Regions from separate parts of the Pseudoalteromonas sp. 13-15 genome, predicted to be linked through region 1. Evidence: predicted binding sites of a transcription regulator. Region 1 holds the regulator's gene; each other region holds the start of a gene.
What was found. The regulator sigma-54, encoded in region 1, starts transcription at its own class of promoters, with help from an activator protein. The targets are predictions, from matches to a motif close to GTTGGCACGNNNNTNGNNT.
Positions count from the first base shown of each region.

Region 2: a site for sigma-54 is predicted at 1,893-1,911, ahead of ATS72_RS07280 (EF-hand domain-containing protein). Genes of this name have one in related genera too.
Region 3: a site for sigma-54 is predicted at 1,752-1,770, ahead of ATS72_RS11565 (EF-hand domain-containing protein). Genes of this name have one in related genera too.
Region 4: a site for sigma-54 is predicted at 2,047-2,065, ahead of ATS72_RS05355 (ferritin-like domain-containing protein). Genes of this name have one in related genera too.

Region 1 covers NZ_CP019162.1:3,017,436-3,020,814, reverse strand. Annotated here, with positions in the region: gene lptA (lipopolysaccharide transport periplasmic protein LptA) at 1-398, shown strand, start outside; gene lptB (LPS export ABC transporter ATP-binding protein) at 395-1,120, shown strand; gene ATS72_RS13970 (RNA polymerase factor sigma-54) at 1,190-2,689, shown strand; gene hpf (ribosome hibernation promoting factor) at 2,716-3,003, shown strand; gene ptsN (PTS IIA-like nitrogen regulatory protein PtsN) at 3,008-3,379, shown strand, end outside.
Region 2 covers NZ_CP019162.1:1,565,537-1,568,915, forward strand. Annotated here, with positions in the region: gene ATS72_RS07270 (FG-GAP repeat domain-containing protein) at 1-1,038, shown strand, start outside; gene ATS72_RS07275 (hypothetical protein) at 1,096-1,551, opposite strand; gene ATS72_RS07280 (EF-hand domain-containing protein) at 1,564-1,839, opposite strand; gene ATS72_RS07285 (PA4780 family RIO1-like protein kinase) at 2,132-2,986, shown strand; gene ATS72_RS07290 (response regulator) at 3,020-3,379, opposite strand, start outside.
Region 3 covers NZ_CP019162.1:2,505,223-2,508,601, reverse strand. Annotated here, with positions in the region: gene trkA (Trk system potassium transporter TrkA) at 1-740, shown strand, start outside; gene ATS72_RS11575 (calmodulin) at 808-1,023, opposite strand; gene ATS72_RS11570 (calmodulin) at 1,104-1,316, opposite strand; gene ATS72_RS11565 (EF-hand domain-containing protein) at 1,461-1,673, opposite strand; gene ATS72_RS11560 (flagellar brake domain-containing protein) at 2,138-2,800, opposite strand; gene ATS72_RS11555 (TrkH family potassium uptake protein) at 2,837-3,379, opposite strand, start outside.
Region 4 covers NZ_CP019162.1:1,152,851-1,156,229, reverse strand. Annotated here, with positions in the region: gene ATS72_RS05365 (TonB-dependent receptor plug domain-containing protein) at 1-825, shown strand, start outside; gene ATS72_RS05360 (ExbD/TolR family protein) at 914-1,309, opposite strand; gene ATS72_RS05355 (ferritin-like domain-containing protein) at 1,562-2,005, opposite strand; gene ATS72_RS05350 (LysR family transcriptional regulator) at 2,180-3,118, opposite strand; gene aceK (bifunctional isocitrate dehydrogenase kinase/phosphatase) at 3,135-3,379, opposite strand, start outside.

The sequences.
Region 1 (3,379 bases):
AAAACGTAGGTATCTTCGAAAAAAATGTTGAAATTATTCATGGCGACAGAAAAATTACCGCAGACCGCCTTGAGGTTCACAAGCGCGATGAGCTAGGCGACAACAAGCAATTGTTAATTGCCACAGGTACGCCTGCATATTTTGAAGAAAAACAAGCCGACGGCACAATAATGAGCGCCAGCGCTAATGAAGTTAGGTACGATGTTTCAACGCGTTTTTTAACATTAATTGGAGATGCAGAGATATCTCAAGCTGGGCAAAAAATGAATGCTAAAAGCATTACCTACGATATAGAACAGCAGCTTATTAGCGCCGAAAAAGATGAAAGCTCAACTGACCGTGTACACACTATCTTAGTGCCTGTGGAGCCTAAAAAAAATGACAAAGGCCAACCATGAGCACATTAAAAGCAGAGCTACTAGCCAAAAGCTACAAAGGCCGTGAAGTTGTAAAAAATGTGGGCTTAGAAGTTAAAGCTGGCAGTATTGTAGGCTTGCTTGGGCCAAACGGCGCAGGTAAAACAACAACCTTTTACATGATTGTAGGCTTAGTCCCTAGCGACAAAGGCAAAATATCTATCGATGATAACGATATTACGCTTTTACCTATGCACAGTCGTGCTAGATTAGGCATTGGCTACTTACCACAAGAGTCGTCTATATTCAGAAAATTAACAGTGTATCAAAACTTAATGTCTATTTTAGAAACTCGAAAGGAGCTCACTAAACAAGCCAGAGAAGATACATTGAATAATCTATTAGATGAATTTAGCATTCAACACATTCGCGACAGCAAAGGCATGGCATTATCGGGCGGAGAACGTCGCCGAGTGGAGATTGCACGTGCTTTAGCTGCAGATCCAAAGTTTATTTTGTTAGACGAACCTTTTGCCGGTGTTGACCCTATCTCAGTATTAGATATTAAAAAGATTATTGAACACCTGAAAAACCGTGGTATTGGCGTATTAATAACAGACCACAATGTGAGAGAAACCCTTGATGTTTGTGAAAAAGCCTACATTGTTTCTCATGGGGAACTGATTGCTTCTGGTACCCCTGAACACGTATTAAATGATAAAACTGTACGCGATGTATATTTAGGCGAGCAATTTAGGCTGTAACATTTACGCCTTATTTATAAGCATCTGCTAGTATTAATTATAACAACTTAAAAGGATTGTTAGAGATACATGAGGCAATCACTACAGCTGCGCATGGGCCAGCAACTTACAATGACACCTCAGTTGCAACAAGCTATTCGCTTGCTGCAATTAAGCACATTGGATCTTCAGCAAGAAATACAAGAAGCGCTCGACAGCAACCCATTACTTGAGGTTGAGGAGCAAGACTACGCCGATGACCTTGCGGGCAAAAATGAGCAAAAAGCAGATAACGATGAAGTTACAGTAACCGTATCTGCAGATGAAGCCCCTAGCGAGTATGAACAAGACAGTGGTGAAGCGCTTGCTAAAGATACCGTAAGTGACGACATGGCAATGGACGTTAGCTGGGATGAGTACATGAGTGCAGCCCCTGCATCATCTTCAGGACCAATGCCTGAAGATGAGTCTATATATCAGGGCGCATCAACTGAAACGCTTCACGAATACTTAATGTGGCAATTACAATTAACGCCATTTAGCCCTACAGATGAAGCCATTGCTATTGCTATTGTAGAAGCGGTGGATGATTCAGGCATACTGACACTCAGTTGCGAAGAGATTTTAGAGAGCTTTAATCAAGATAACGACGATGACGTTGAGGTTGAACTTGACGAAATAGAAGCTGTATTAAAGCGCATTCAGCTATTTGACCCAGTGGGTATTGCGGCACGTAGCTTACAAGAGTGTTTGTGTATTCAGTTAAATCAATTTGATAAAGGCACGCCTTTTATTGATGAAACAAAAATGATTTTAACCGAGCACATTGATTTGTTAGCTGCTCGTGACTACCGTACATTAATGAAAAAAACGAAGCTCAAAGAAGATGAGCTTAAAGAAGTAATGACACTTATTCATACGCTTAACCCTAAGCCTGCAGACACAATAGTACGAGAAGAGTCTGAGTATGTAATACCTGATGTGTCAGTTAAAAAAATTAAAGGCCGCTGGATTGTAGAGTTAAACCCAGACAGCATGCCAAAAATTCGTGTAAACAGCCAATATGCAGCGATGTCGCGTACAGTTAAATCAAGCGGCGACAGTCAATTTATTCGCTCACATTTACAAGAAGCTAAATGGTTTATAAAAAGCTTAGAAAGTAGAAATGATACACTTTTAAAAGTAACTAACTGTATTGTTAAACAACAACAGGGCTTTTTTGAACACGGGCCAGAAGCCATGAAACCGATGGTTTTAAATGATGTTGCCGAAATGGTAGAAATGCACGAATCAACAATTTCGCGCGTAACTACGCAAAAGTATATGCACACACCGCGTGGAATATTTGAGCTTAAATACTTTTTCTCAAGCCACGTAAGTACCGAAAATGGTGGAGAATGTTCATCTACGGCAATACGTGCACTTATTAAAAAATTAATCGCAGCAGAAAACTCAGCAAAACCATTGAGTGATAGCAAAATTGCGGATATATTGGCTGAGCAAGGAATTAAAGTAGCGAGACGTACAATCGCAAAATATCGCGAATCTCTTGCTATTCCACCGTCAAATCAGCGAAAGAGCCTGATCTAAGACGCTAAACAAAGAGGGTAATGCTTATGCAACTAAATTTAACTGGTCGTCATGTAGAACTAACTGATTCATTAAGAGACTATATAAATACCAAATTTGCGAAGCTAGAAAGGCACTCTGATCATATTAATAATGTTCATGTCATTCTTGATATAGAAAAATTAAATCAAAAAGCAGAAGCAACTATTCATGTAAGTGGTGCTGAATTATTCGCATCCACTGAACATCAAGATATGTATGCAGCTATTGATTCATTGATTGACAAGCTTGACCGTCAAGTAATTAAACACAAAGAGAAGCTTGCTCGACACTAATATGATGAAATTAAGTTCACTTATATGCGAGGACTGCAGTAAAGCTGCGGTCCTTTTTAATAGTAAAAAAAGAATTTTAGAGTTTATTAGCGAGCTGGCTCACGATAAATTACCGTATTTATCTCAACAGGATATTTTGGGCGCTTTATTAACCCGCGAAAAGCTAGGCAGCACAGGGATAGGAAGAGGTATTGCTATTCCACATGGCCGAATGAGCGGCGCACAAGAACCTTTAGCATTGGTGTTAGTAAGTGAAACACCGATTAATTTTGATGCTATAGACAACCGCCCTGTTGATATTTTTGTTGCACTCATCGTACCTGAAGGCGATAACCAACAGCATTTAAAGACGCTAGCAACGATAGCTGATAAACTA
Region 2 (3,379 bases), 1.5 Mb from region 1:
GTAACAGAGTTTGAAAAAATAAACTTTATCATTGATGCCAACAAAGATGGCCTGAGTGATATTTTGCTCCCAGACTTAAACCAAACAACCCTTTATATTCAAACTAGTAACGGCCAATTTACCCCTCATACTTTTGAAAAAAAGACGCAGTTTACTGGTGATTTTTCAAAAGATGGTCTCACCCTTGAGGTTGATATTAATAACCAACCTACAATTACAGATTTTAATCACGACGGCCTAAATGACTTAGTGTTTTTAAATAAACAAGGCGCCGATGTGCTTTACGCAAATACTAATGGTTACAACAAAGCCATGGTTGACGTTAATTTTAATATTGAGTTGGGTGAGCTTAGTAACGGTGAAAAACGCAAAATAAAGCAGCTTCTTGATATAAACAACGATGGCTATTTAGACTTTATTACCAAGCAATATAAACCAGTGGAAGGTATGGATTCGCTCGATATTGACATAGCGCATAACCTTTATTTAGGTAATAAAACAGGGTTTAGTCAAACACCTATTAAATTGTTAAATACCAGCGGCCCTAGTCAGCTTGTATTTGAAACAGACTTTAATAACGATGGCTTAATAGACCTGCAAACAATGGACTTAGACATTGGCCTTGGAACTATTGCCTCTATGGCTATGGGCGGTGGTAAAACTGACGTAGATGTAGAAATGAATATATATAAGCAACAAACCGATGGCTCATTTGCTAGTAAATCAAGTATAGAAATTGACCTTGAGATGGAAATAAATATGAGCAATGGCGATGCAACCCCACCCTTATACATAGGCGATATAAACGGGGATGACAAAACTGATGCGGTATATAAATACAGCAAAAAAACGCTCTATGTTTACTACGGCGAAGAGAACAATTTGCTAAGCAAAAAGCGTAAAAAAATAAAATTAACCCTACCTAAAAAAAGTAAAGATATTTTGTTAGTTGACATTAACCAAGACGGTAAAAAAGACTTTGTATTTAAATTTACCGAAGAAGATGGCACCAGTAAAATTAAAACCCGCTTAAACTAACCACCTACACAAAAAGCCCAGTATTACTGGGCTTTTTGTGTCAGCTTTTACACATATTTACGCTTTAATACTGAGTAACGAATCAGATTCAGACAAGCCAAACTTTTCTTGAACAGCCGATAGTATAGCGTCTTTATCTTCATCGTTTATTTGGCTTGAATACTGCTCGAGTAATTCATCAAGGTAACTTACTACATCTTCTGTATTAACTTGCTCTAGTGAATTTTGTGGCGGTGGAGGCGGTCTTTGCCCTTCAGGTCGGCCAGCATCACCAATACTTTTAGCATCAAATTCAAGCTCGCTCATCAATTCTGCCAGCTCTTTAGTCGGTGAAATACCCTGCTCTTCAAACGCAGCTTGAATGCTCTTTGCATCTTCAGAGGTTAAGTTTTCGGGATCAAATTGCGCTAGCGTTTCTTTTACAAAATCACTTTGTTCTGATGTTAGCGATACAGCTTGGCTTTTTTGCTGCGGCATAAAATTAGTAGCGTTATTGTTTATTGAATTGATCATGTTAGTTTCCTTTCAACGTTCACGACGAGGTGGTTTATGTTCACTTAATTCTTGCTCGCTGATTTCCCCATTACCGTCAGCATCAATTTCATCAAAAATAGTCTGTGCGTCACCGTGAGGTGGCTTTTTAGTATTAAATTCATCAAAACTAATTGCACCATTGCCATCGGTGTCGAGAGTTGAAAAGTCTGGCTTAGGCGGTTTGTTATTACTTCCTTTTGCAGCAATATTGGCCGAAAAAACAATGCTAAGTAATACAATCATTGCCGTTGATGTTAAATGCTTCATAGTAATAACCTTATATTTAGGGCGTGTTGATACCGTAAACTTACACCTTAAAAACGCAAAAAATGTGCAAACAATAAGGAAGTATTAAATGATTTAAAAAATTGATGTGTTCTAGGGCGTTCTGGTTGCTCAATTTACAATCAGCAGATAAGCTAACGCAAGCATGTGTAAATGCGCGTAATACTGCCCTTAATTCTCAAAGCTGATATACTGCTTGAGCATATAAAACAACTAATTACAGAGCACTTTCTTAAATAATGATTAATAACCAACTCCACTTAGCAGGCAAGCTGTGAAAACACCAAAACGCTTACACCCCCTTATCGATGACGGTTTAATTGATGAAGTACTTAGCCGACTAATGAGCGGTAAAGAAGCCGATGTATTTGTAGTTCGCTGTGGTGAACACATTCGGTGTGCAAAGGTTTATAAAGATGCTGTTAAACGCAGTTTTAAAAAAGCCGCACAATACCAAGAAGGCCGAAAAGTTCGCGGTGGTCGCCAAGCTCGCGCAATGGGAAAACGCTCAAGTTACGGGCGCCAGTTAGAAGAAGAAATTTGGCAAAATGCTGAGGTTGATGCTCTTTCTCGTTTAGCTAGAGCCGGTGTGCGTGTACCCGATACATACTTTTGTGTTGATGGTGTTTTACTTATGGAGCTTGTGTCTGACAGCGAAGGCGATGTTGCGCCGCAGCTAGGCCATGTAAGTATGAGTAAAGAGGAAGCTATAAAACAACATACACTGATGATGCATTACATTATGCTTATGCTGTGCGCGGGTATTATTCATGGAGACTTATCAGAGTTTAACGTGCTTGTTGACGATAAAGGCCCTGTGATTATTGATTTACCGCAAGCTGTAAATGCGTCTGCTAACAATAGCGCTGAAGCCATGTTTGCTCGTGACGTAAACAACATGCGTCGTTACTATAGTGAGTTTGCACCTGAGTTGTTAAATACCCAATACGCTAAAGAAATGTGGGCGCTATTTGAAGAGGCAAAACTTACACCTAATTCTATACTCACCGGTGAATTTGAAGATGACAGCGAAGAAGCTGACGTTGATTCAGTACTAGACGAGATACAAGCTGCAGCCGATGAAGAGCAAGAGCGACTAGCGCGCATTAACTTTTCAGACGAAGAATAAAACGCCAACGTTTTTGTTAATCGCTTTGCTCCCTTATTGCGGGTGTACAAAGCGATAACCTACCCCATAAACAGATTGAATCACACTCTCTGTTTTAGTTAATTCATCCAGCTTTTTACGCAATTTTTTTATGTGGCTGTCAATCGTTCTATGACTCACAATACGCTGATCGGTGTACATGGTATCCATTAAGCTATCTCGTGAATAAATTCTACTTGGGTTATTAAACAAAGGTTTAAACAACTGAAACTCAAAGTTAGTTAGCTCAATGTCGTTATCTTGGTATTTTACTTTATAGGTGGTTTCATCTAATTGCATTACCGATGTTTGTACTGCTGAAACGTTGAGACGCCTTAAAATAGCTTTTACCCGCGCAACCAACTCTGCGTAACT
Region 3 (3,379 bases), 510 kb from region 1:
CGGCAACCAAACATATACGCGCCGTAATGAACGAACTGCAAAAGCTTGAGCGTTCATACAAAAAAATAATGATTGCTGGTGGCGGTAACATTGGTGCAGGCCTTGCTCGCTCTCTTGAAAAAAATCACACCGTTAAGCTAATAGAGCGCAGTAAAGAACGTGCTGAACAGCTTTCAGAAATGCTCGACAACACGGTAGTATTTTGTGGCGACGCCTCCGATCAAGAACTTCTTTCTGAAGAACATATCGAACAAGTGGATGTGTTTATTGCCGTTACCAACGACGATGAAGCCAATATTATGTCGGCCATGCTTGCCAAACGCATGGGCGCGCAAAAAACCATGGTGCTTATTCAACGTGGTGCGTATGTAGACCTAGTACAAGGTGGCGAAATAGACATTGCCATATCGCCGCAACAGGCAACAATTTCTGCATTGTTAACCCATGTACGTCGAGGTGATATTGTTAACGTGTATTCATTGCGTAAAGGGGCTGCAGAGGCTATTGAAGCAGTTGCTCATGGCGATGAAAATACCTCCAAAGTAGTTGGCCGTGCAATTGCCGATATAAAACTACCAGCCGGAACAACTATTGGGGCCATTGTGCGTAACGACGATGTACTCATTGCCCACGACGACACCATTATTATGTCGGGCGATCACGTGATTATGTTTTTAATTGATAAAAAGCATATCAACGTAGTAGAAAAGCTCTTCCAAGTAAGTGCTATATTTTTATAACGCATCAAACACAAAAAAGCCGCTGAACATGGCGGCTTTAGTGGAGTATGATTGGGGCTTATCAATGCTACTGTACTTTGGCAAATTCTTCTTTAGAAAGCTCACCATTTCCATCTGTGTCTAAATCTTTAAAAATTTTCACTAGTTGTGAGTTTACTTGAGCTTCTTCCATGCTGATAACACCGTCACTGTTGCTATCAAACGATGCAAAGTCTACCGCTGCATAAGCTGCTGAAGAAGATGCTAAAACTAAAACCGCAAGTGTTGTATTTAATGTTTTCATAGTAATGTTCCTAGTAAAATGAGAAATCCTTTTCTAAGATCCCTGTCTGTGAAAAATAGCTAAACCAATACCGGCTAACTTTAAAATTTTGCAAACTCGTCTTTAGAAAGCTCACCGTTACCATCTGTATCTAGCTCTGTAAACTCAGCCATTAAATCGGTGTCTATTGCCGCTTCACTTGGGCTAATTGCTCCACTGCTGTCGGTATCTAAACTGTCAAAATCTGATGCTGCAAACGCAGCTGAAGAAGACGCTAATGCAATAAGTGCTAATGCTTTATTTAAATGTTTCATAACTTAATCCTTCATACTTAATGTTCTATCAAAAAAATGGGCTTATTACCTTTTAAAATGGTTTCACTTCCTTGTTATCCTTTTTCGTAAGCTCCCTTGCCTACTTAGGTTGTCTTTGGCAACTCAGGATTCCATTTACTGAATTTAGGCTTTTGAAAACTCTTCTTTTGATAACTCACCATTTTGGTCTGTATCGAGCTCTGAGAACATGCTCATTAATTTTGCATCAACTGATGCTTCGGCTTGGCTAATTGCACCATTACCGTCTACATCGAGTGTATTAAAGTCAGAGCCTGCAAAAGCGGCTGACGAAGAAGCGAGTGCGATAAGTGCTAATTTTTTATTAATGCGTTTCATAGTATGTATCCTTCAAGTTGTATGTGAGTGATTGGTACTTACTGTTAATCACGTTTTTCGATTAGTACAACCAGACTATTACAACTTAAATGCCAATATTTATTAGTTTATATTTTTCAGTGCCTTACGTGTTAAACACTGAAAAAAGTGCAAATTTAAGCATTATTTTTGTAGCTATTTAGCAACGCTGGTTTAATTAAAAACTATAAGTTATTAAAAATCAGATATTTAGGTTTAATGTAAAAAACCACAAAGCAAAGTTATTTAAATGATCAAGGTGTAATTAGGTATTGAGCAGGAAGTTTTAAACTGAACAAGGTGTAAAAATAAAATAAAATATAAAAAATTTTAATGCTATATCTCTGTTTTTATTTAATAAAAAATAATAATTTAGAGGTTGGTAATTTATTTTCGTTCATAAAGTAAAAAGTCGCTATTTTGTTGCAAAATAGCGACATTAAAACCTAATCGGCATCGAGTTCTATCATAGCGGGGTCAATAAAGTGCTCTTTCATAAAAGCTTTCATCTCTTCTTTACTGGCTAATAACTTAATGCCGCAACGCACGCCTGCATTATGATCTTTCACGCTGCACACTTCGCCTTCAAAGCCTTTGCTATTACTACCTAATACCACAGTGCATTGTGAGTCTTTGATGCTTTCTAGATCTGCGTCAGTTTTTACATCAAACATAGCCCCCGTTAGTGAAATATCTTTTATAACACCATCGAGTACCTTGTCATCACTGAGTTTAAGTTTTGCAGGTAATAGAGTTGGAATACGGGTTTGCGAACGTAAACTAAATAGCTGAACTTGCTTGGGGTAGTTTATAAAAATCAGCCTAACGGGGTGTGATGCAATAGATTTAATTTGCTGTCTAAACGCAATTATTTGTCCATCATCCCCCTCTATTAATGCTCTTACAACTACGGTGACGCCATCTCGTAAGTAATCATTTGCACCCGGTAAACGTTTGGCTGTAGGAAAGTTTAAAATAATAAACTTTTCATCAAGCAAGCCTACCATTTCTGTTTTCACGCGCTTACTGCTAGTGGGTGTTAATATTTCTAAGTCAACTAAACTGCCAACCGGTATATTATTTAATTTATCTGCATGTGTTGCTGGCATATCCATTCCATAAACATAGTAGTAAAACGTTGTGTTTTATCCGCGCCAAAACGTAGGCGTAAATAACACAAGCAAAGTAAAAATTTCTAGTCGGCCAAATACCATTGCAATAGTCAGCAACCATTTAGCGCCGTCGGTTATTGCACCATAATGCGAGGCAACATCACCCAACCCTGGACCTAAGTTATTTAAACACGCTGCCGTGGCCGAAAACGCCGTAATATTATCCATTCCCGTACCCATAAGCGCCAGCATAATAATAATAAATACTAAAGCATAGGCAGAGAAGAACCCCCACACAGCTTCTACAACCTTATCGGGCAATGCTTTACGGCCAAGTTTGATTGAATAAATAGCACGAGGGTGCACTAGGCGGTTTAGCTCACGTACGCCTTGCAGGTAAAGTAAAAACACGCGCACCACTTTCATACCGCCCCCGGTAGACCCTGCACAACCACCAATAAAGCTCGAAAATATTAATAAAATAGGTAAAAACAGCGGCCATGTTGAAAAGTTATCGGTAGCAAAACCCGCCGTTGTACTCATTGATACCGCTTGAAATAGTGCTTGGTCAAGGGT
Region 4 (3,379 bases), 1.5 Mb from region 1:
ACGTTTAGAAACGATTCAACACTGGCGCAAAGTTTAGGTATTCCAAAACTTAAAGAAGAAAAGTCTCAAAACCGTAGCTTAGGTATTGTGTATAACGTAACAGACAGCATTAACGTAACAGTAGATTACTACTCAATCGACATTGATGACCGAATTGTTATTAGTAACCGTTTAGGTAAAGGGCTATCTACTAGCTTAGACGCAGCGCTTGTTAGCTCTGGTGCAGGTGCCGGTCAGTTTTTCTTAAACGGCGCAGACACTGAAACCAGCGGTATAGATTTTGTTGCAACATATAACACTGAAGGGTTTGGCGGCACACTTGATTTTACCCTTGCTGCAAACTTTACAGAAACTGAAGTTGTTTCGTTATTCACACCTTCTGGCTCAGGCCTTGAAACTGTGCCGGTAGAAAGTGTGTTTTCAGATCAAGAAATTTCGATTATTGAAGAGTGGCAACCAGAAGATCGTATTAACCTAAGTGCGCTTTACCAAAACGAAGATTGGACCGTTAATCTGTCGCTTAATCGCTTTGGTGAATACACAGTTGAAGACGGTGGCCGTCAAACTTACGGTGCCGAAATATTAACAGACGTAAAAGTTAATTACTTCATTAACGAAAACCTATCTGTGAATGTAGGCGCTAATAATTTGTTTGATGTATACCCAGACAAAAATGAAATTGGCAACTCTCGTACAGGCACAATTGTAGATGCTAACGGCAATACCGTTGTAAGTAGTAACGGTGTGTTTGAATACTCTCGTCGTTCAGCACCTTTTGGCTTTAACGGCGCGTACTACTATGTAGGCGCAGAGTACCGTTTTTAATAAATAACTCTCCCTTTCGTTATTTAACTCAAAGGGCCGCAAGGCCCTTTTTTTGGGTTTATATTTAAGGCTAATTAGCTAACAGGTTTTAGTCAGAAACCAAGCTAATAGCGTAGTTGTCGTACTCTTTAATGCTATTCATCACAGTCATCAGTGTGTTGTGCTTGCTGTTTTCATCTGCTTTTATAAGCACAGAGCTTATTTTATATTTAGCTGCAAACATGGCTAAGTTGTTCGACACTTGCTCCAAGTCAATTAACCTCCCTGAAAAGTAAACGCCGTTATTTGCATCAATACTGAAAACTGCATTTTTACTTTGTTTTTCAATACTTGGTTTGTCTAATGGGCGATTTAATTCAATGGCGACGGGTTTAACAAATGAAGTAGTAACAATAAAAAATATGAGCAGTATGAACACAATATCAAGCATTGGGGTCATGTCTACGTCGGCGTTATTTTGCAGTTTAGCTGTTTTATTTTTCATATTGGACCTTACTATTTTAATTAAAGCTGCGGCGCCACAGCGAGGTTTTTAGGATCCTATTAACAAAACTAGCACAGCTGAAAAATAATACAGTTAAATAAATATTCTAATAACATTAAATATTTGTATAAACTATGTTCTGACATGTTACTCAAACAGGTTAAATGATTTTAAAGCAATAAAAAACCCAGCCTATCGCTGGGTTTGTATGGGGAATAATTTACTGAATAGCTAAAATAGAATTCAGGTTATTTAGCTTTTTTGCATACGGCTCATTTCAGCATGACAGCTTTGCATTGTAAGAAGTGTTGCAGCAAGCGCGGCTTCACAATCTGCGGGTTGTGGCTTATCCATCGCTTCTTTAATTTCTGCTAGTGTTTTGTCTTCAACTTCTTCCAGCTCGCTTACATACGTGCTGTCGTTGTTTGAGCCAAATGTAGTAAGAAGTGCGGTGTATGCTCTGCGCGCTTCAACAGCAAATGAAGAGCCTTCCTCTCGCTCACCTTGCTCGTTAATAGCATAGGGTTGCAGGCGTTCAACGCTGACTCTGCGTGCGTCAATCATGCGCTGGAATAATGCTCCAATAGCAGGGTCTTTAATATTTTCTTGTGCTTTTTGGTAAAAATCGATACCGCTGTTCATTACTTGAATGATGTCTGAAATATGATTAGCGTCTGTTCCTTGAAGGGTGTTCATAATGACCTCTTTAATGTTATGAATGAAACTTATCATAACTAAAGCAAGGGCCATTCCATTTTAAAAGGGTGGTTTAAGTTGTTGATATTTAATTGTATATTTTTATTATTAAAAATAACTAGGCGAAAAATAATTTTACGCCTAGCAAATCTTACAAATAACCGTGTAATAAGTTTATTTTAGCTCATCAGCCACTTCAGCTACTTTTTGGCGAAGCCAAATATGGCTTGCATCCCTGTGTAGCAGTGGGCTCCAGATCATATCTAACTCAAAAGGAGGAATAGGAAATGGTGGCTCTAAAATTTTAAGGCCGGCATCGTCTAAATAAATATTTGCGGCCTTTGATGGCAAAGTGGCCACTAAATTTTGCTCTTTTGCCAAGTGAATGGCTACATGGTAATTACGTGTAAATGTGGCAATATTTCGGTGTTTCCCAAAGTGAGCAAGTGCTTCATCAACCCAACCTAGCTTTTGCACATCTTTAGGGTCCATACCAACGCCCACACCAAACCCCGTTTTACTCACCCATATATGGCGCGCTTTTAGATAGCTATCAAGGCTGAAGTTTTCAATAATTGGGTTGTCTGCTTTTACAAGGCAGCAAAAGCTGTCTTTCCAAATACGTTTGTGGTGAAACGATTGTGGTAGATTTTCAAAGCGGTTGATTGCCATATCTACTTTACCATTTTCAACATCATGAAAGGTCACGTCACTTGGCGTAAGTATATCTAAGGTTGTATCTGGGGCTTCTTCGTGCAGTTTGCTCAGTAGTTTTGGTGCAAGTGTGCTTGCTGCATAGTCACTGGCCATTATCCTAAATACACGTTTACTTTGGCTGGCTTCAAACTCTCTATTTGGTGCGAGTGTTTCTTCAAGTGTCATAAGTATGCCACGAATAACTGGCTGTAACTCTATGGCACGCTCTGTTGGTACCATACCATCGCTGGTACGAACTAAAATAGGATCATTAAAAAGGTTTCGAAGGCGCTTTAGGCCGTTACTCATGGCCGGTTGAGTAATGCTAAGTTGATTTGCTGCGCGTGTAACGTTGCACTCTCGAAGTAGTGTATCGAGGTATACAAGTAAATTTAAATCTATTTTGCTTATATTCATGTGTGTGTCCTTGCGTTTACCAGTGATGGATAAAACGCTGTGCTGTCGGGTACGGGTAAATATGATTTATTAGGCCATTTTTTATATTTTGTTGGGCCTGCTTCCAAAAATTAACATCAATCAGTTCAGGGTGTGTGCTTATTAAAAACTGTTTGTATGTTGGATTGGGTGTTACAAATGTGCAAAGTTGCTCCGGAAAAACGTCTTGCGGGGCAACAGAGTAAGTTTGCTCATCCATTAAGTAATCATCGTAACTTTTCG